3 regions of the Virgibacillus sp. DJP39 genome follow, and region 2 is predicted to be linked to each of the others. Evidence: riboswitches for the same ligand, from Rfam matches in the RefSeq annotation. Region 2 holds a riboswitch; each other region holds the start of a gene.
The links. A riboswitch is a leader RNA that binds a small molecule or an ion and turns the genes downstream of it on or off. The one in region 2 is predicted to bind cyclic di-GMP.
Positions count from the first base shown of each region.

Region 1: another riboswitch for cyclic di-GMP. It lies ahead of ACOI1D_RS16335 (GGDEF domain-containing protein); the one in region 2 lies ahead of ACOI1D_RS02925 (anti-repressor SinI family protein).
Region 3: another riboswitch for cyclic di-GMP. It lies ahead of ACOI1D_RS03685 (methyl-accepting chemotaxis protein); the one in region 2 lies ahead of ACOI1D_RS02925 (anti-repressor SinI family protein).

Region 1 is NZ_JBMERP010000064.1:636-7,998, reverse strand. It holds gene ACOI1D_RS16350 (ABC transporter ATP-binding protein) at 1-840, shown strand, start outside; gene ACOI1D_RS16345 (metallophosphoesterase) at 907-1,914, shown strand; gene ACOI1D_RS16340 (DNA topoisomerase) at 1,919-4,072, shown strand; cyclic di-GMP riboswitch class I at 4,244-4,331, shown strand; gene ACOI1D_RS16335 (GGDEF domain-containing protein) at 4,395-5,426, shown strand; gene ACOI1D_RS16330 (DMT family transporter) at 5,673-6,566, shown strand; gene ACOI1D_RS16325 (class I adenylate-forming enzyme family protein) at 6,925-7,363, opposite strand, start outside.
Region 2 is NZ_JBMERP010000004.1:81,695-89,057, reverse strand. It holds gene ACOI1D_RS02955 (sensor histidine kinase) at 1-87, opposite strand, end outside; gene ACOI1D_RS02950 (YigZ family protein) at 260-895, shown strand; gene nagB (glucosamine-6-phosphate deaminase) at 975-1,700, opposite strand; gene nagA (N-acetylglucosamine-6-phosphate deacetylase) at 1,697-2,884, opposite strand; gene ACOI1D_RS02935 (VanZ family protein) at 2,898-3,395, opposite strand; gene ACOI1D_RS02930 (helix-turn-helix domain-containing protein) at 3,495-3,827, opposite strand; gene ACOI1D_RS02925 (anti-repressor SinI family protein) at 3,900-4,031, opposite strand; cyclic di-GMP riboswitch class I at 4,053-4,137, opposite strand; gene ACOI1D_RS02920 (LCP family protein) at 4,414-5,355, shown strand; gene ACOI1D_RS02915 (penicillin-binding transpeptidase domain-containing protein) at 5,939-7,363, shown strand, end outside.
Region 3 is NZ_JBMERP010000005.1:97,244-104,606, forward strand. It holds gene ACOI1D_RS03685 (methyl-accepting chemotaxis protein) at 1-1,772, opposite strand, end outside; cyclic di-GMP riboswitch class I at 1,879-1,981, opposite strand; tRNA gene ACOI1D_RS03690 (tRNA-Ala) at 2,266-2,338, shown strand; gene panD (aspartate 1-decarboxylase) at 2,429-2,821, opposite strand; gene ACOI1D_RS03700 (aspartate/glutamate racemase family protein) at 3,019-3,762, opposite strand; gene ACOI1D_RS03705 (hypothetical protein) at 3,755-3,895, opposite strand; gene ACOI1D_RS03710 (GNAT family N-acetyltransferase) at 3,849-4,142, opposite strand; partial or broken gene ACOI1D_RS03715 (phenylacetic acid degradation operon negative regulatory protein PaaX) at 4,180-4,684, shown strand; gene ACOI1D_RS03720 (aspartate/glutamate racemase family protein) at 5,273-5,995, opposite strand; gene ACOI1D_RS03725 (hypothetical protein) at 6,252-6,392, opposite strand; partial or broken gene ACOI1D_RS03730 (Mur ligase domain-containing protein) at 6,884-7,102, opposite strand; gene ACOI1D_RS03735 (carboxylate--amine ligase) at 7,241-7,363, opposite strand, start outside.

The DNA.
Region 1 (7,363 bases), on a different contig from region 2:
CCAGCTTTTAAAGCAGTTAAGTCGTTACAATATGAGTGCAGAACTGCCAGGGAAGTTGGGATAGGAATCGATCAGAAAATTGATCCTTTGAAGGTAAAACACAGTCTTCAATGTAACCGTGTTTATTTTCGATACAATAAAAACGAATCTAGTTATGCCCTAAAGGATATAAATCTTGTCATTCCCTCCAATCAAATGACCGCATTTGTAGGGAGGTCTGGAGCAGGTAAAAGCACGTTAATTGATTTATTAATGGGCCTTAATCAACCTGAGAAAGGGCAAGTATTAATTGATGGGGTTCCGCTTACTGGTGAAAATTTACTGTCGTTAAGACGTGCCATTAGTTATGTCCCTCAGGATCCATTCCTGTTTAATACAAGTATCAGAGAAAATCTTGTGTTGGTTGAACCAAACGCAAGTGAGGAACAAATCTGGCAGGCCCTAACTTTTTCATCAGCTGCGGAATTTGTAAGCAAACTTCCTGATGGGATTGACTCACTGATTGGTGACCGTGGAATTAAGTTATCTGGTGGTGAACGTCAACGTCTTGTATTGGCACGCGCAATCCTGCGCAACCCTTCTATTCTTGTGTTGGACGAAGCAACTAGTGCTCTTGATACGGAAAATGAAGCTAGAATTCAAGAAGCACTGGAACGTTTAAAAGGAAAGATGACGATTATTGTTATTGCTCACCGTTTATCAACCATACGCAATGCGGATCAAGTCGTCGTGTTAGATGAAGGTGAAGTAATCCAAAAAGGCGGGTTCAATCAGCTTGCTGAAGAAAAGAAAAGTATGTTTAGCCACCTGTTGCGAAATCAACTGGAGGCTACGCGGTAAAACATAGTGAGTGTTTTTTTACTAAAAGGAGAGCGATTTGCATTGAGGAAAATAGGAGGAAGAATTTTGATAGTTCTTTTGGTCGCAATGGTTCTTCTTGCAGTCTATACATTCTGGGACAATAATCGCATAACTGTTGCAGAAGAAGAGATAATGATAGATGATCTGCCCAAACAACTGGAAGGTTTTTCGATCCTACAAATAACCGACCTCCATGAAAAACAATTTGGTAAAAATCAAAGGAGATTGATTGATGCAATTAATTCTGTTGAATATGACGCTATTGTCTTCACAGGAGACATGCTGGATGGAATTAAGAGCAAAAATCATCAATCTTTTTACGCAATTATTGAGGGGATTAGTAACAAGGAAAATGCATGGTATGTCCCTGGTAATGCTGATCCTGAAAGCTATCGTGTTACTAAGGGTGTTGAAAAAAGTCAGTTTGTACAGGGCATAGAAGAAAGAGGTGTTTCTTTTTTGGAAACATTTGACACAATTGAAATTGATGGTGTAAGCCTGAGCTTTGTCAGCTTTGAGTTATCAATAGGTAATGTGGGAAGGACGAACGGAATAACCAGGCCATCGTATTCTATGGCTAAACCGTATCTGGATTACCAAAAACAACTGCTGAGTGAGTTCGATGAAATGAAGGACTCCGATGTTCTAATTGCACTAAATCATTACCCTGTAATTGACAATCGTTTTGATTACATAGCAAATGCAAAAGACTTGAAACTAAGAGATTATGATTTACTGATTGCAGGGCATTATCATGGAGGACAGATTCGTCTCCCGTACGCAGGTGCGTTATTTGTACCAGAGGCTTGGTATACAAATGGTGGAGTATTTCCACCCAAGGATCGAGTGAAAGGACTATGGGAATATAAAGGTATTCAACAATACGTCAGTACGGGATTAGGAAGCAGTGATGCAATTTCCTTTATGAAATTCCGTTTATTTAATCCTCCACAAATTAATTTAATCAAATTAAAAAAAATGGATAAAAACAGAACATTAGTTCCTGTCTATCAAATGATATGGTATACTAGTAAAAAAGTAAAAATTGGGTGAGACTATGAGATTAATTTTAGCTGAAAAACCATCTGTTGCAAAAAACATTGCAGATGCATTAAAAATCAAGAATAAGCGCGACGGTTATTTTGAAGGAGAAGGGTATATTATTACTTGGGCTTTTGGTCACCTTCTTCAATTATTTGACGCAAAAGACTACGACAGTAAGATGGCTAGATGGAAGATGGACAATTTTCCATTCATACCGGATGAATTTAAGTACAAAGTGAAAACAGACCCTCGCAATAGGGATAAAGCTGATGGTGGAGCGAGAAAACAGTTGAAGATTATTCAATCTTTAATGAGAAGACCGGATGTCGAGTCAATTGTTTCTGCTTGTGATTATGATCGTGAAGGACAAGTTATTGGTGACAGTATTATTAACAATCTAAAACCCAATAAACCCGTTTTCAGATTGTTAATCAATGAGTGGACGCCGGATGAAGTCCGTAAAGGGATCGAACAAATGAAGCCAAATGAAGCGATGCAGCCACTTCAGGATGCCGGGATTAGCAGACAGTGGGCTGATTGGGTTATAGGGATTAATTTAACTTCTGCAGCAACGTTGAAATATCAAAAAGGCAGTGGGAAGGCTTTGAATATAGGAAGAGTTTTGCTACCGACATTAAAAATCATTTATGATCGGGATAAAGAAATAGAAAAGTTTGTCCCAGAAGACTACTACAAGCTGACTGCAACATTCCAAACAGAAGATAACCTGGTTTATCAAGGTACATATATGGAAGGTAAGAAGGAAAAATTTAAAGAGAAGAAATCTTTAGAGTTACTTCATGAACAACTCGCTAATCAGTCAGCAACCATTATTGATAAACAGGTTGAGAAAAAGAAAGAGTTTCCACCTTTTTTGTTCAATTTGTCTAATCTACAGGGATATATTACAAGTAAATATAATGGTTGGACTTCCGATAAGGTACTAAAGGTTGCGCAATCACTTTATGAAAAAAAATTCATTACATATCCCCGTACGGCTAGTACTGCATTGGATGACAGTTTAGTAGGTAAAGCAGCGAATGTATTAAAGACACTCTCAGAAGGTTTACCTTACCAAGATGAAATTAAATTCATAAAGTCAAAACGTGTATTTAACAGTGCGAAAGTTGAAAGTCATAGTGCGATTATTCCTACATATATGAAACCATCCCGACTAACTGCAGACCAGCAATTGGTTTATACTGCCATTAAAAATCGGTTTATTATGCAGTTCATGCCGATTGCGATCTATGAAGAAACAAAGTTACAGACAAAGGTTGCAAGCATGGAAGGAAAAGGATTATTTCATTCTAAAGGTAAAGTACAACTGGTTGAGGGGTGGAAAAAGGTTGAAAGCACCCAATCTAAGGATACACTTTTACCAATTGTGCAAAAAAATGATAGTGTTACTGTCAAAGATTCCGAAGTTTCAACCCATGTCACAAAACCACCGAAAAGCCATACAGAAAGAACCCTGCTTCGCGTAATGGAAACATGCGGAAAAAGTGTTAAAGAAGAAGACGTGGAAGAAATTATGGGTGGAGTGTTAACGGGATTTAGTATAGGAACGGCAGCCACTAGAGCAGAAACCATGAAGAAGCTTAAGGATGTAGGCTATATCACTGCAGAAAATAAGAATTTAATATGTACAGCACTTGGAACAAAATTAGTAGAAACATTTCCAGTAAGTGAGTTATTTGATTTGGAGTTCACGGGACGATTGGAAAAAACGCTATCAGATATTGAAAAAAGCTCTGTAACTAAGGATGAGTTTTTACGCGTGGTATTTGATTTTACACGTAAATCTGTAGAAACTATTAGAGTGGATGAAGCAGGGATTATTAACGAAATTGCTTCAACAAAAATTTCTGTAGAACCCCTTGGAAAATGTCCTCAATGTGAAGGGATGATTATTGAGGGAAGAAAAGGATTTGGTTGTACCAATTGGAAGAGCGGCTGCAAATTTGTCATTTGGAAAAATGACAAATACCTGGCAACGATGAAAAAGAAACCCACAAAAACCATGGTAAAGTCTTTGTTAAGCAGCGGAAATGCATTTGTAAAGGGCCTGGCAAGTAAAAAAGGGAACAAGTTTGATGCCTATTTGCGATATGAGAAGAATCCAGCGAATGATTATTTTAGCTGGAAAATGGAGTTTAAAAAGTAGATTTGTCGAGATTAAATGTACAAACTACTTGTAAATGGAAATGGTTAATAGGATAATAGTACTAGTTAAGATTAAATTAAATTAAATTAAATTAAATTAAATCAGATTAAATTAGATTAGATTAGACGGGAATAGATTATTAAAATCATATTCTTAAATTCCATATGTTATAAAAAATAAGGGCAAATTCACTGAAAAGTGGACTGCGCAAAGCTAAGGGGCTAAGTTCTTAATAAGAATATGCTAGCCAGTTACCGATTCCAGAAAGAAGGACGCTTCGGTAACGATTAGTCTTTATTTTTTTGGGGAGAAGGTGTTTTGCTTGTCTGCCGGGTTAAATAAATTTGAAAAATTTAAACGAACATTATATTTATGGATTCTTCCCATAATTCTACTTGCACTAATTTCTGAGCTTGTATTCTGGAACCAGGATCCATTCAATCTGGTTGTATTACCAATTTTAATTGGCTGGTTTCTAATAACATGGTTGTTTTTATATGTAAATGTTTATTTAAGGTTTGTGGAAATTGCTAATTTGATTTTAATTAGCATTTTACATCTTTCAAAATCCTATGAGGTAATTCACGTTAAGATGGCATTAAATAATGCAATTACAACTGGTGATGCGTCATTATGGACACCACTTTTATATGTGTATATTTTTATTACATTAAGAAATGCAAAAGGCGCCACTTACTCCATTATTCTTTGGTCTTTAACATTAATAATGGTTATCATGAATTGGAGTAACATCCCTTATGCTGGACATGCATCTCTTGTTCAATATCAATTCGCAATACTGGTTTATATCATCTTTTTATTTTTTGCCAGACATATTATACGTGCCTTTACGGAATCAGAGTTGTTAGAGAAAATAGCATATCAGGACACGTTAACAGGAATCGGCAACAGAACGATGGTCTACAAATGGCTGGATCAATACTTAATGAATAAGGAACCGGTAGATCATGGATTTTCTGTAATCTTCTTTGATTTAGATCATTTTAAAAGAATAAATGATAGATATGGACATATAACTGGAGATGCAATTTTAAAAGATGTCACCTTGCTAGTCCTTAAAAATCTGTCAAAAAATGATAATTTTGGACGTTGGGGAGGAGAGGAGTTCATCATCATATGTCAGCAGCGAACGAAGGAAGAGGCAGTTGCACTAGCCGAGCTATTGAGGTTAACAATTGAGGGTCATCTGTTTGATGAAGTTGGGCAAGCTACTTCAAGTTTTGGTGTAGAGTCAGTAATACAAGGTGATACTGCTGAATCGCTAATCAATCGGGTTGATGGAGCTTTATATAAAGCTAAGCAAGAGGGAAGAAATATGGTGAAGAGTGTTTAGATTTTAATATAGGTTTGTAAAAACAGTCAAGATGGAGTTCGTAAAATGGGCTCTTTTTTTGCGGTGAAGAACTTTTCTTTCGCATAAGTGCATCTAAGATTTCTACGATTAAAGCTTGGCGATAAGCCGAGTTCTTTATTGATCGAATGTGGTTTACTTTAGGTCTTTTCATGGATACCTTGCTGTATTGTTGATACTATTGAGTAATTAATTTAGTTTAGCAAGTATTGAAAGGAATAGATTTAAATGCTAAAAGCATATTCATGGTTGACGTTTTGTATTGTCATGTGGGGAAGCAATTTTATTTTCGGGAAAATTTTAGTGCAGGATTTCTCTCCAAATATGCTAACGATGTTAAGATTGGTAGTTGTTGTGTTGTTGTTAGTCGGTATTTCTTTTTATAGGAAAGGTTTTAAACGAGTGGACAGAGATTCTTGGTTTCCGCTACTTTGCCTTGGTGTGGTTGGTGTGTTTATCAATCAGTGGTCTTTTTTTTATGGATTACAAACAGCTGACACAACTATCTCGGCATTAATCTTAGCGATTGCTCCTATTTTAACGGGCTTTTTAGCTGGTGTTTTTTTAAAAGAGAGTATAACGCTACGTATGATAATGGGGTCGATTGTTGCAATAATTGGAATTTATATTGTAGTAACAAAAGGAAGATTCACCTCTATTTATGTTAATGAGGGACTGCTATGGATAGTTCTGACAATGATTTCTTTTGCTGTTATGATTATTATTACCAGAGTACTTTCTAGGCGAATTGATCCGCTGACAATGGCTTTATATTCCTATATTATTGGATTAGCAGTTTCCATTCCCTTTGCTTTTACGTTAGATAATCCGATAAGAATTAGTGCGGATAGTGGGGATTGGGTTTTCTTAATCGGGACCACTATTGCTGTTCATGGTATTGCCACATTAATTTGGAATGAAAACATTCGTTACGTGGATGCATCTAAGGCATCTATGCTTTCAAATTTAGAACCTTTTGTAGCGATGATTGTTGGAGTGGTACTGTTATTTAAACCAATTACGTTTGTTGAAATTATTGGATCACTGGTAATAGTAAGTGGTGTTATTCTATCAACCTACCAGCGCAGAAAGTACTATATAGGCACTGTATCAAATAAATAAAGGATTAGTAGAGTATTCCATACCACCTTGGATTAATTAAAACCATTGTTTAGCTATGAGCCTTTTTTGATCTAGTTCTCTTAAACCAAAATCTCGTTCAATACTGCTTTCTGTATTGAAAATCATTGTATTGCGTAGCTTTCTATCTTAGTGTAGGCAGAATACGAAGACTCCAGCGGGAACAGCACGCGTCCGAAGACCCCGGAAGAAGTGTTCTTTGCTTCTGAGGAGGCTGAGGCCGTGCCCGCGGAAAGCGAAGTATTCTGCCGGAACGGCGTTAAAAAGTTTTCACTACGTCACAGTTTATAAATTTAGTTTTCAAAACAACAATCTTTTAGAAAAAAGCCTCAACTAACATTTACACCAATTCGTTAAGTTGGATCTTTTGTATTTTCCCACTTGGAGTCTTAGGAAGTTCATCCATGAATGTGACTTCTTTTGGACAGTGATCTTCATCAATTTTACCTTTGACAAAATCAAACAAGTCTTTTTTTGTTAGTTGAGTATTTCCGTGCAATACAACAATTGCATGAAGGATTTCTCCAAGATTTTTATGTGGTGCAAGTATGATTGCTACTTCGTGGACAGCCGGGTGTTCTTTGAAGACGCCTTCTAACTCAATCGTTGAAATTGCATGCTCATCATTCAAACTTATATCTTTTTTTCGTTCTACAATAGTTACGTGGCCTGCTGCATCTATTGTACCCTTGTCACCTGTGCGTAACCAACCATCATTTATTTCATCACTACCTGATTGTTCTTCTAAAACTCCTGGCCCTTTAACAATTATTTCACCG
Region 2 (7,363 bases):
GTTGAAAATCTCATCTTTGCTATTCTCAACAACCTCAACCATTTCATCAATAATGCCTTCCAATGCGTTTTCGGATGTTTTCACCATATAACTCACCAACCTATTATATATTTCGACTTCTTAAACTATTTTAGTAGGGTCTTTTAGCTTATATAATGGAATATTATTCATTATACTGGTGCAAAGGTATTGGATTAAGTGTATAGTTTGCGCTTAAGTTCCTTTTATTATAGTGTTAAGAAAGGAGGGTACATGCACAATGTTATCTAGTTATTATACCATTAAACAAGAGGGTTCGTGTCAAAAAATCATTCAAAAGTCCCGTTTTTTAGGACACGTAAAGCGCGTTGAAACTGAAGAAGAAGCACAAACCTTTATTGCAGATATAAAAAAACAATTCAACGATGCGAATCACAACTGTTCTGCCTACATGATTGGCGAACATGATCACATACAAAAAGCAAATGATGATGGGGAGCCAAGCGGTACAGCTGGTGTTCCGATACTTGAAGTATTAAAAAAGCAGCAGCTGAAGGACACTGTAATTGTTGTAACACGGTATTTTGGTGGTGTTAAGCTAGGTGCAGGTGGTTTAATCAGAGCGTATAGTGGTTCTGCTTCTGATGTAATTAAAACCACTGGTGTGGTGGAACGACAACTGATGCAAGGGTTCCTAGTTACTGTTGAATACGGACTTTTAGGCAAACTAGAAAATCTATTCCGAACATCTACATACATATTACAAAAAATAGATTATCTAGAAGAGGTAGTTTTCCACATGTATGTGAAAACTGAAGAAGTGAAAGACTTCCAAAACTGGGTCGTGGACATAACCAGTGATCAAGCAGTAATTTCCGAGACAGGCCATGCATACACAGAAATAGACGTAGAGTAGTAAAGTGTAGTGTAAAATGCATTGTGAATAATTTACTATGAAAAACCATTAACCGGGTGTCAGAACCTCTTAATGGTTTTTATAGTTTTGATAAGGCCGGTTCGTCGGCGATAATAGTCACATTTTTATGCTTCTGTAAAATAGATGCCGGAAATTCTTCACTAACTTCCCCATTGATTAAATTTGCTAACGCCATGGATTTTTTCAGACCGGAAACAAGGACTACAATTTCATTACTTTCCATAATCGTTCTAATTCCCATTGTAATTGCTTTAGTTGGCACTTCATCAACCGATTCAAAAAACCTGGCATTCGCCTGTCGTGTTGACTCTGACAGTTGGACAATATGTGTTCTGCTTGAAAAAGGAGTCCCAGGTTCATTAAACCCAATATGACCGTTTGAACCTAAACCTAATAGTTGGACGTCAATACTTCCATGTTCACTTATAACCTTTTCATAGTCACTACATTCTTTTAAGATGTCACTAACATTTCCATTTGGTATATTTACATTTTTTGAATCTATATCAATATAGTTAAATAGATGTTCATTCATATAGGTGTAATAGCTGTTAGGATGGCTATGGGACAGCCCAATGTATTCATCAAGATTAAACGTAGTTACGTTGTTAAAAGAAGTTTCTTTATTCGTATATTTGTTTATTAGCTGTTTATATAATCCTTCTGGTGTAGATCCTGTAGCAAGTCCTAAAACGGGCTTTTTCAAATTGTTAATTCTGTCTAATACTATGTCACAAGCCTGTTCACTCATTTGATCGTAGTTTTTAACCTTAACTAATTTCACTGTGTTTTCTCTCCCTTGTATGCAACAATTCCCAGGCAAATAGTGTAATAAATAGTTAGCCCTTCGTCAACAAGTAAGAAATCTGCATCTTTCCCAATTTCAATGCTTCCTTTTTTATCGAATACTCCAATTTGCTTAGCCGGATTGACAGAAGCCATCTGGATGACATCTCGAAGTGTTACACCAGGAAAATTCAACATATTGTTAACGCCATCTCGCATTTTCAAAATACTCCCAGCCAACACACCATTATCCAACAGGACACGACCATTTGAAACAGTAACCGGCTGCCCCCCAAGCTCGTACCTTCCTGCTTCGAGACACTTTGCACGCATTGCATCTGTTATAAGAATCAATCGCTCGCTACCCATCGTGTCGTAAATCAATTGCAGCATTTCTTTTGAGACGTGAATTTCGTCCGCTATTAACTCCGCGCGTAGATCAGGTAGCTGAAAAGCTGCCCCAACCACCCCAATATCCCGGTGGTGGATTCCAGTCATCGCGTTACAAATATGAGTTACTTGTTTTACACCAAATTCAACAGCCGTTTTCATCTCGGAAAATCCACTTTTCGTATGTCCTGCAGACACATTCACCCCAGACTGTGCTAAATAGTTAATGAATGTTCCATTGGGATCATGCTCAGGTGCAAGAGTAACAGTTTTAATTATCGATTTTGCAGTCTTTTGCCACTTACGAAACAACTCTATATCCGGTTCCAGAATATGATCAATTGGTTGTGCACCGGCTTTACTTTTTTCAATAAATGGACCTTCTAGGTGAATGCCGATTATCTCTGCACACCCTGTCTTGTTCCTATAATTAGCGACATTTTCAATGGCACGCTCGATTTCACTTTTCGGCCGCGTAATTGTCGTCGCCAGGTAGCTGGTTGTCCCTTCTTGAGGAAGCACCTGTCCAATAGCGTCTAATGCCACTTTGCTCCCATCCATCACATCGGCTCCATTGGCGCCGTGTATATGACCATCGATAAAACCTGGAATTAAACTTTTTCCAGTTCCGTCAATGACGAGGGCATCCCGCGGGAAATCAGCAGCATTGTCCTGTTCAGAATAAACCGATTGGATTTTATTGTTTACAGCAATCAAACAACCATTCTCCACTATTTTATTTTCCATATAAATTTTTACATTCCTGATTACAACTGCAGTATCTTTAGTCATTGTTAAATCCCTTTCATGACACACTTTTCCTCTTTCTTTTCCATGTACAGATTAGTATTATAAAAGCCATCGCCATTGCTGCCCCAAACAAATCCAAGCCCACATCTCCAATATATGGCGTTCGGTTTTGTGTAAATCCCTGGTGAAACTCATCCAATATTGCGTACATACTAGTGAAAACCATAGAAAATACTAGTGTTTTACTGAGCGAAACAGATAGCGTTTTTTTGATTGCTAAGAAAAAGAGAGAGAATAAAATAAAGTATACGGTAACATGTGCACCTTTGCGTACGAAAAATTCAATAAATCCTTCTATCCCAAGCACGGAAACACTCACTTCGGAATTGTGATACTGGAAAGTAATCCAATCGAATAATGGTACAAGAAAGGAAAGGTCTATTGTATCTGATAAAAATGGCTTGATATCCTGCTCCTCATATGGGGTAGCAGATGAATAGTAAATCACACCCATCCATAGGACAGGCAATAACCAATACTTGTATTTAATCATAAAGTTAATCCCCAAATCCATATTTATCTACATATTGTTATTTTTCTTACGATGAAAAAAACCGTATGCAAGGTTCGCTCTACGGTCAAGACAAAAAAATTAGTTATCCTGTTTACTTCTCCATTTGTTGAATTCAAGGTACTCCTTAAATTGTTCTTTTGACACTCCTGAATCCATTGCTTCCTGCACGATTTTCAACCATTCACCATCAAGTTGTTCCATAGAATTATCTGCTTGTTCATCACGTATAATTTCATTTACAGTGACACCTAACACGGTACCAATCTTTTCAATGAACTGGATCGATGGGTTCGACTGAAGGTTGCGCTCGATTGAGCTTAAGTATGATTTTGCCACACCTGCTTTTTCAGCAAGTTCGGATATAGACATTTTTTTATCTTGGCGCAATTTTTTAATTTTTTCACCGATCAAGTTTCCACACCTACCTTTTGCTTTATTGTAACACAAAAAAGTGTGTGGTTCTATATTAAGCACGTTCTTAAATCAATTTTCAGTTAGTTGTCCCCCGCTTAAAAATTCCCTTACCTCCTCTGTGGTCATCCCGAGACTTTTGGCTTCCTGCAACAACTTAACCCATTCGTAATCAAGACCCGATTGCTTCACTGACTTTATCATTGTTTACCCCCATTTATTTTCCCGGGTAACCCAGCCGCCATAGCAAATTAGCCGTAGACCTGTGATTTTGCGCCCCCATTTTTCAATAAGTTTGCCCTTTTCTGAGGAACAATTTAATAATACTATTGTACTACAACTTTGGAGGGAGAGGGGTGTCTTGTTTTGTCATAAAACAACTAGTTTTGCAAGGGACGGACAAAAAGGATAGCATAGACATTCTAACTTCAAAAATTTAGTTGTTCTATATTTATAACAAACGCAAAAATTTTCTTCTTATTTTATTTTTCTGTAATAAAATAGAATAGACGTACCCGAAACTATTCGTTATAATTTAAATAATGTACCGTTTTTTAGATATGATTGATATTAGAGGAGAATTATTGTGGACACAAGAGCTGAAAAGCGAAAAGAAAAGAAAAAGCGTAAATGGCCATATTGGGTTGGTGGAATTATAATTTTGGTGATTTTGATTACTGGAACATATATGTATTATTTATACGATAAAGTCGGTGACACTGTAGCAGATATGCATGACCCACTAGCACGAGATGACGATCCCAACAGACAAAAAGAACTAAGTTCAATTGTAAAAGACAAAAAGGCAATTAATATACTTCTGCTTGGTGTTGACCAGCGGGAAAACGATGTTGGACGGTCAGATACAATGATTCTTATGTCACTTAACCCTAGTACAAACAAAATGATAATGGTTAGCATCCCGCGGGATACGTATGTTGATATTCCTGGAGTTGGAATGGATAAAATTAATCACTCTTATGCATTTGGAGGAGTTGATTTAGCTGTCAAAAGTGTTGAGAAAGCCTTTGATGTGCCTGTTCACTTTTATATAAAAGTGAATATGGAAGGCTTTAAGCAGGGAATTAATGCACTTGGTGGGGTAACAATTACAAATGACCAAGCATTTTCACAAGGTGGAGAGACTTTTAATACTGGTACGATTGATTTAAATGGTGAAGAAGCTTTAAAATATATTCGTATGCGCAAGGAAGATCCTCGTGGTGATATTGGTCGAAATGAGCGGCAGCGCAGTGTGATTAAGGCTGCAATGGATGAAGTTGCAAGCTTCTCCAGTATAACAAAAGTAAGTAACATTCTTACTATCCTTGGCGATAACGTAACAACTAACCTGAACATGGACAAAATGCAAACATTGTTTTCTGACTACCGAAATACAAGAAACAATATAGAGACACTTGAAATTAGTGGTAGCGGAGAAATGATTAATGGTGTTTGGTATTACATCGTTCCTGACCAGGAAATAAATAGAATAACACAAGCTATAAAAGATCATATGAATAATTAAGGATCGTTTTGTAGGTCTGTTTTTGCTTAATCTTCGCAGTTGATGAAAAGTGCGAAGTAGTGAAAATTGTTTTTACGCCGCCGTTCCGGCAGAATACTTCGCTTTCCACGGGCACGGCCTCAGTCTCCTCAGAAGCAAAGAACGCTTCTTCCGGGGTCTTCGGACTCGCGCTGTTCCCGTAGGAGTCTTCGTATTCTGCCTCCACTCCAATCAATATAGTATTCGCGGTGGTCGTTTGTTTAGTTCTATGCCAGCGAAGGAAATACACGAAAAACCCTGCGGGAGGAAAAGGCATCGGTGAGACCCCGCAGTGCGGAGCACGAGGAGGCTCACCAGCCTCCCTAAGGTGCGCGTAGTGTATTTCCGTAGCGGTAAGTTACTTCGCAGTTTATAGACTTTGTATGTCAAAAACAACAATCTTTTCAATAACAGCTACTGTAAAAAAAACTTTTCAGAACTGTCAGGTAATAGTTTGTGAAACTAGACAGATAAGGTGTTTAAGACGTATACTATACTCAATTATTAAACAGTGAGAAGTCATTCTAATCGTGGAATGACTTCTCTGCTATTAAGGTGGGGTCACATGAAAAAAGTTACTTTCTTTTTAGTCTTGCTACTATGTTTATTTTTGGCAGCTTGCTCTGATGATGAAGTATCACCGAATGACCGATTTGCTACATACGTAAAGAATTGGCATGATGAAGACTTTTCGAAAATGTACGATATGATTACTGAAAAATCAGCAACATCCTATACAACTGAAGAATATGTTGATCGATACAAGAAAATATACGAAGACCTGGTGGGTGTATCTGACCTGAAAATCACCTACGATAAATTGGATGAAAAAGAAGTGGAGGCTGCTCTTGAAAGTGGAAAAGCCACTTATCCATTCTCCGTTGAAATGAACACAATAGCTGGTCCTATCACCTTTGACTATGAGGCACAACTCAAACACCAAGGTGAAGAAGATAAGAAAACTTGGAATATAAAGTGGGATCCTGGTTTTATTTTTCCAGCTTTAAAAGATGGTGGAGATGTAAAAATAACTGCTACGGAACCAAGACGTGGAGAAATACTTGACCGCAACCGGATGCCACTAGCTATTAATGACATTGTCTACGAAATTGGTATTATTCCAGGTAAGCTTGGAGATTCACCTAATATCAAAATACAGGAAATTGCAGGGATTCTCGGGATTGAAGTTGCAACAATCAACAGTAAGTTAGATGCGGGATGGGTTAAACCTGACTTATTTGTCCCAATAACAAAAGTCCCCACTACAAAAGAGGCTCTATTAGATAAATTATGGGCTACTGGAGCTGTTGCTGGTAAAGAAGTAACAGGTCGTGTTTACCCATACGGGGAGTCGACAGCACATTTAGTTGGCTTCACTGGTAAAATTACTGCTGAAGAACTGGAAAAGCACAAGGATAAAAATTTCACTGCAAATGATAGAATTGGCAAGCGTGGGATTGAACAATTATATGATGAACGTTTGCGGGGTAAAGAAGGTATAAAAATACTTGTTACCGGCGAGAATCAAGAAGATGTCGTATTAGCTGAAAAACCGGTTGAGGACGGAGAGAACATTAAGCTTACGATTGACGCAGAATTACAAAAAGGCATTTATGCGACATATGAAGGTGAATCAGGAACTACTGCGGCAATCGACCCGAAGACAGGTGAAGCGTTAGCTCTTGTTAGTAGTCCGGCGTTTGATCCAAACGAATTTGTCTATGGGATTTCTCACTCCAGACTAACAGCGTTACGAGAAAAACCGAAGCAGCCTCTCATCAACAAATTTGCAGCGACTTATGTTCCAGGTTCTGCAATAAAGCCAATAACCGCATCCATTGGATTGAAGAGTGGTGTAATAGACCCTGAGGAAGAAGTTAAAATAAACGGACTAACCTGGAGTCCTGGAAAAGAATTTGGCGATTACAAAATACGCAGATTACATGCTTCAAACGGGCCAGTTGATCTACAAGAAGCCTTTGTTATTTCA
Region 3 (7,363 bases), on a different contig from region 2:
ATCACTTGCTCATTTAGCTGTTCTGCTAGCTGTGCAAGCTCATCAGCACTATTTGATACTTCCTCCATTGAGCTACTGGACTGTTCTGCAGATGCAGCTGCTTCCTCAACACCTGCTGCTGTCTCCTCTGAAACAGATGCAATTTCTTCTATTGATCTACTCATCTTTATACTATTTCCAGATATATCCTTAAGGTTCTCTGAAATGGTTTGAATTTTAGACACCACGTCGTTGACAGACTGATTTATTTTTTCAAAGGTGTCCCCAGTTACACCTATTTGTTTTGAACCTTCATCCACTGCTTTATAGCCATCTTCTAATGAAAGTGCAACACCGTTAGACTCTTTTTGAATTTTACTAACTATATCTGTGATATCCTCAACTGAATTGCTTACTTGTTCTGCCAGTTTACGAACCTCGTTTGCAACAACCGCAAACCCTTTACCACTTTCCCCAGCACGGGCAGCTTCAATTGCTGCATTCAAGGCTAAAAGATTCGTTTGGTCTGCAACATCTTTAATTACAGAAACTAATTTAGATATTTCTTTTGATTGAGAATCAAGCCCTCTAACTTTACCTAAAGCATCACTAACAATCTGATCAATATTTTTCATTTGTGCAACAGACTTTTTCATTAGCTTATTACCTGTATCAGTCATGATAAGTACATCCTGTGATGATTTGGAGACTTCCTCCCCATTTTCATAGGCTTGTTCAACTTTACTATTAAACTGTTCCATTAGTTCGGCTAAATCAGTAGCACTGTTTGCCTGTGTTTCTGCACCAGATGATACTTCCTGCATAGTTGAAGCGATTTGTTCACTACCGCCTTTTACTTCACTTGCAGATTGAATAAGTACCTCACTTTGACCAGTAACCCGTTTTGATGCATTAGTTACTTGATAGACAATGTTATGCAGGTTTTCCTTCATTTGATTTACGGAACCAGCCAATTCACTCAGTTCATCTTTGCTATTTGTGGTAATTGGTTCTCCCGTGAGATCTCCTTTTTCAATTTGTTCCATTCCACTTTTAATTCTTCTAATGCTCTGAAGCAGACCCTTTACAAAGAAGTAGACGATTGTTAGACCTGCAACAATGGAAATCACTGCCGTTATTAACGTCGTTTTTAAAATATCATTACGTAATAATGTTGCTAGTTTAGACATTTCGAAATCCATTCCAACTACACCTATCACGTTTCCGTTTGAGCCCGTGATTGTTTTTGCTAATGTAATGGTTGATTTACCTGTACCAGTATCAATATATGGAGTAGTCCAGACGACCTCTCCTTCTGCTTCAGTAGCTTTTTTATACCACTCGGTTGTTCGTGGATCATAACTAGTTAAATCAACTTCTTCTGGAGGAATATTATTTAAATAAAATGCGCCTTCATCTGTAGACATATATAGATTTAAAAGATAATCGTAGTCCGCAGAAACATCTTTAAGATATGATTCATAAAAGGAAGTTTTAATTGGATCATTTACTGTTGGCATATTTACAAACTCTTTTTCAGCATCAGTTGGAAATGCATATGTTTCTGGGTTCATCTCTGCTGATTTTGAGATCTTAGTTAGGACGCTCTCATACTTAGCAAATACTTCTTGTGACTTTTTAGACATTGCTTCTATATCTTCTTTTTGAAGTACTGCTTTTTCTAAAATGGCAGTTTGCTGATAGGAAAAATAACCTACTAAAGATAGTGGAATTATTAATAAAACTATCATGAAAATTGGTAATTTATATTTTATTAGTTTGAGTTTATTCATCTAGATTTCCCCTTTTTTTTCATACTTTTTTTGTGATAAAAAATAGCTATCCTAATTAATAGAATAGCCAACACAATTTAATATATATGTATAATTAAATTGACGTATTGGTAACCAGGCTGTCATGACATTTGGAATTTATCTTCCATGTATGCGGTAGACCCTAAGCTTTGCGTCCTATCCTTTCAGATAGTTTGCCTTTATCATTTATTATAGTACTTTTTATCTAGTTATAAAGTAATAGTAGTTTACTTCTATTTATAAATCAACAACAATCGACAATACAGGCATTGCTGATATTCTATATATCGACATAAACCCAAAATAATAAATAGTTGGAAATTAATTATTCATATGTAATCCATATCAGTACTTACATAGTGTTCCTATAACTCAATGATAGTTTTAGCTGATACGGAAGAATTTTATAATCTATCAAAATTAAGGTTGAAAAAGATTCAAATAAAGCATATAATTAAATCTGGTTCATCAGGGGGCATTAGCTCAGCTGGGAGAGCGCCACGCTGGCAGCGTGGAGGTCAGCGGTTCGAGCCCGCTATGCTCCATACTTTCCTAAAAAAAAAGAACGACACCACTTTCTCTAAAAGAAAATGGTGTCGTTCTTTTTTGTTGTCCTTCATCTAATTAATAGGGTATTAAATTTTCACGCCTTCTGGCCAATGTAGATCATGCTCTTCAACACTAGTAATCTCGTTATTTTCATCAACAAACACTACTTTTGGTTTTAGGTGTTCTATTTCTTCATCAGTAAATAGTCCTTGACTTAGAATTATAACCAAATCACCTGGTGAAAATAAATTTGCTGGCGGGCCGTTTAAACAAATACGATTTGAACCCTCTGGAGCTGGAATTGCATACGTCTTCCATCTGGCTGCATTTTTTAAATTTGCAATCTGCACCATTTCATATGGTTTTATATTAGCCTCTTTCATTAACTGATAGTCAATCGTTATACTACCAACATAATCAAGTTCAGCTTCAGTTACTGTAGCTCTATGTATCTTTCCCTTACACATCATTCGTTGCATGTAAAATTCCTCCTCAATTAATCTATCTAATTAGTATAAAGTAAACAATAGGACATCTCAACGATAAATAACTTAAAAATCGGCAAAAAAAGCTAAAACCCGAGCTTGCTGCCAATCGGATTTTAGCCTTTTTCACTATTTTATTTTTAAACCAGGATATATTAAGGAAGGCCAGAATACAAATCAGTTAATACCCTTTACCTTTTCACTTCATAACCACAACTTTCAATCGCTGCTTCAGCAAGCACTTGAAGTGAGTCGATGTACCTCCCATTTAGTAAAAGGTCGTGCTTTACAAGTGATAGCTCTGTACACCCTAAAATAATTTTATCGCAACCAGCATTAAACATAGCTTGTTCAACAGTTGTCCACTTCTCTCTGGTCACTGGCTTTCCTGCTTTAATGTCGTCATAGATAATTGACATGACGACTGATTGAATATAGGTATCCGAAACTGTATAATCTATCCCGAATTCCTTACATTCTGCTTGGTAAACGCCCGTTTGAATCGTACCAGTCGTTGCTAAGATCCCTATATTTTGATTACCATTATAGACTGCTCTTGAAACAGTCTCACGAATCATATTAATAACAGGTAAGTCAGTTCCTGCCTGAATACGATTTAAAAATGAATGAGCTGTATTACATGGCATTGCAAGCACTTCTGCACCGGTAGATTCAAGTCTGTGCGCATCAGATATAATCAAAGGTACAGGATCTTCATTACTTTGGTCTAAAATAAAAGCCGTGCGGTCTGGTATGTTTGTATTATTTGTAATAATCATATTTACATGGTCCTGATCTTTTTCTGCAACTGTCTTTCTTACAATCATCTCACCTATGAACATCGTAGCCAACGGACCAACTCCGCCGATGATACCTAATGTTTTTTTATCCACGATTACCTCACCTTCTTCATGTCTATTTTTCGCCTTACTCATTCTGTTTGTTTGGTTTTTTACGTAATCGTTTTATCATTGGAATAACTCTTTCAAGTATTGTATACATAAATGGTTTATACACCTTGTCAATTTCTTCGATGTACTCCGTTGACTCTTCTTTTGTATAATCCATCTGATTTTTCGAAAAAGCCACCAAAGTCATACTGTGTAGCGCCTGTTTCTATTCCCCATTTAATCATTTCATAATTCATAAGATGATTAGGGTTAAAATTCCTTTTTACATTGGTACTCACTGCATAAAGATAGTACATCAGCTTATCCTGATCATCATCCTTTGAAATAAGACGGAATAATCCTGGATTGTCATAAAGCTTGTAAAGTTCATCCGAATAAGATACTTCAGGATTAAATTTTAACATAATTGATTTTTTCTTTGCTAACTTCTCAGCTTCTTTAATCAACTTCCCTAACAAACATTATGGTGATGTAATTTGGATTGCTTATTACGGATGCTAAAAAAGTTTGGCCATAATGAACAAGCTGTGCTTGCAGTCATTTCCCGTATGAATAAACAGGGCTGGGTAAAGTCAGAAAAACAGGGAAATAAAGTTATTATTCGTTAACAGGACAGGGAAACCAAGAATGAATGAAGCATCTAAGCGTATCTATAAATTAGAACAAACTGAATGGGATAAGATGAAGGATGCTCATTTACACCATTCATGAAGAAAAACGCCATTTGCCCTGATGAACTAAGAGACAAGAGTTGATTTGGAGTGGTTTTGGCCTTTTGTCAAATAGCTGTTGGATCACGCGCAATCCACTAGAGCAACAAATCAACAGTCTCATTGACAAATATGGAGTCGCCCCATATGTTACTTTCTTCCTAGCGACATATAAGGGAATGAGTGATCATTCCCTTATCGTTGAAAAGTGCTGGGACCTAGAAAATATAAATGAACATTCGCATGCTCGGTTACGGCGTGTGCACCGCATTTTTATCAGACCTCCCAGGGTAAGCGCACATTCTACCTCTCCAAGTCGCCACTTCATTTACACTGTGTACAATTCGGCAGTAATGACTTTAACTTGTTTGCAAGTCTCGCCCAAGTACATCTAGCTATTATGAAACTCGTGTTCCTAGAGGTGGAGATTTTCCACCGACTTCCTTCAGATTCTGGGTCATCCCAGACACTCTTGTCTTAAGTCTTAAGCTAACCACTACTACTGCCTTCGTAGCTCAGGACTTCAACCCTAAAGGAATGTGTGCATGCCTGGTACACAAAATAACCGATCTCTCTTTACAAGAGGGACCGGTTATTAATGTTATATAATTCGTATTTCATTCGTTATTTTCTCAGGGTATGATCACTGCTATCATACAATTTTAAAGCTTTTGACTTGGGATAACTTAAGCTGTATATACTTTAGTTCTTAATTTGTTAATCGCAACTCCCATACACAAGCGCCATCTTTAGAAAGAATCCGACAAAAACTCATTAAACTTTAAATCATTCTGAAAGTTTATTCAGAATTCCCCCTATTGAAATTATAGAACTTCCGTGACCTTTTTAACCTGCTTACCTGATTGAATGATTGATTGTTCTACTAAAACCCGCATGGCATCAACTGTATATTGTTCTGCTTCATCACTTAATGGTATGCAGGATAATTCAGTGCAACCTAAAATAATGCACATACATCCCTCTTTAAATACTAGTTCATTTATTATCCGATCAAGTTCACTTGGATCAATTGATTCATCGGCTTTGAAACGATAGATAATTTCCATTATCAAGCTTTGAATTTGTTCGTTTGGAACAACCGCTTCCATTCCAAATTTTTGACACCCCTTTTGATAAATGCCACTATTGATCGTACCATTTGTTGCTAGAATGCCAACTTTGGCGTCACTTCCATATGTTTCCCTAATGAACTTCGACGTTTCGTCAATCATATTAATAATGTTTATGCTGGTCATCGCTTGCATAGTATCAAAAAAATAATGGGACGTGTTACATGGAATCGCAATATTGGCCACATCAGTTTTTTCAAATAGGTCAAAATCCTTTTTTACCGCAGCCAAAAAGGCTGTTTCTTTTTTATTTAATATCGCATCGGTCCGATCAGGAATTGTTGCGTGATTTAGGATGATCATATCTAGGTGGTCCTGGTCTTTTCTGGCTAGCGTATGTTCAATGACTTGTTCAAAAAATAATGACGTGGCCATTGGACCCATACCGCCTAACACCCCTAGTTTTTTTTGTTCCATTGGTAAACCACCTACTTTATAACCCTATAGTTTTAAAAATTGTTGCTTTTAATGTAATGCTTTTAATGCTATTTCTGTTTATCAAATAAAATTTCCTGAATGCCAATAATTTGCATTGTTTCGCGACATTTACCTGCGATTAGGATTATATCATTTTTTCCACTGATGTCAATGGTATTGAATAGCTAGTTCACGATCCATAATTGCATTATAATTGCCATTAAACTATCCATTGCTTTGGAAATTTAATCAATAATCATAACCGGATCAGTTTTTTCGGATTACCTAATGTTACCACAGATAAATCAGCAAACTTTGCTACCATGCGACTCATGCTAATTAGCTTTTCTTTCCCTTTATCACTAGCATCTTCGTAAACACCAAATACGAGGATCAATCTCTCTTTTATCGCGCAGGATATTGCTGCCAGGCTGTTGTAAACTTAAATCTCACCAAGTAGTTTCACTTTATGTACTTCCTTCCAGATGGTGTGTTCACAGTATGCTTTTCGATTGTTCCCGTATGTAAGTAGAACGGTTCCTTAGTCTTAAACTCGTTGGATCAGTTTTCGACCATATTCCTCATCCACATTGACGATATTAAATTCATTTATTAGATCAAACAAATGTGCCCTTGTCTTAAAATTTCATCCCTACCTTTATGCAATTCCAATTGATCTGGCGATAGGTTGATGAATATGGTCCATACTGGACTTACTATATGCGAACCGCTTCAATTTAACGCATGTGAGGAGACTTCTATGATACTATTTTCGTTTTCACGTCCACCAATTGCGAAAAAAACTGTTGAAGATTTAACGAATCTGGTGTGGTGTTTTATTTTTGAATGTGCTCATTACGGATATCGTCCCAGTTGTTCCAATTAGATTTAGTTGTTGGTAGGATTATCGCAAAAATCAGTAGCACCCCGTGCTAAAGCATCCCGTGAATTAGCGACTTGCAAAACGATAACATCTTCCTGCACGTGGTGTATATCTTTTTCAACAATGGTGGTTGATGCACCCTTGTTAATTGCAGTTTCAACAAATTGATATCCATCAACAGCAAAACTTAAAATTGCGACAAAAATACCACCCTTGACAACTTCTCTGGAGTTATAGGCATTGCCTTTATTTCCTTTGCTGAATCACCTATTATTCTAGTATAGGTGAGATCTTGTAATACAGAGGATAATAACATCATTTCAGCTCCTCACTCTGCTACTATACCGCTTAGTTTCTCGTGGTTAACGGGAAATTAATTTGCCGACTTTTGACTTCATAAAAGCTATACCCGGTTTCGGATCATTTATATCCCAGATTGCGTTCACTTTAGGACGCACAAGTGACATTAGCACTTTACCAATGGA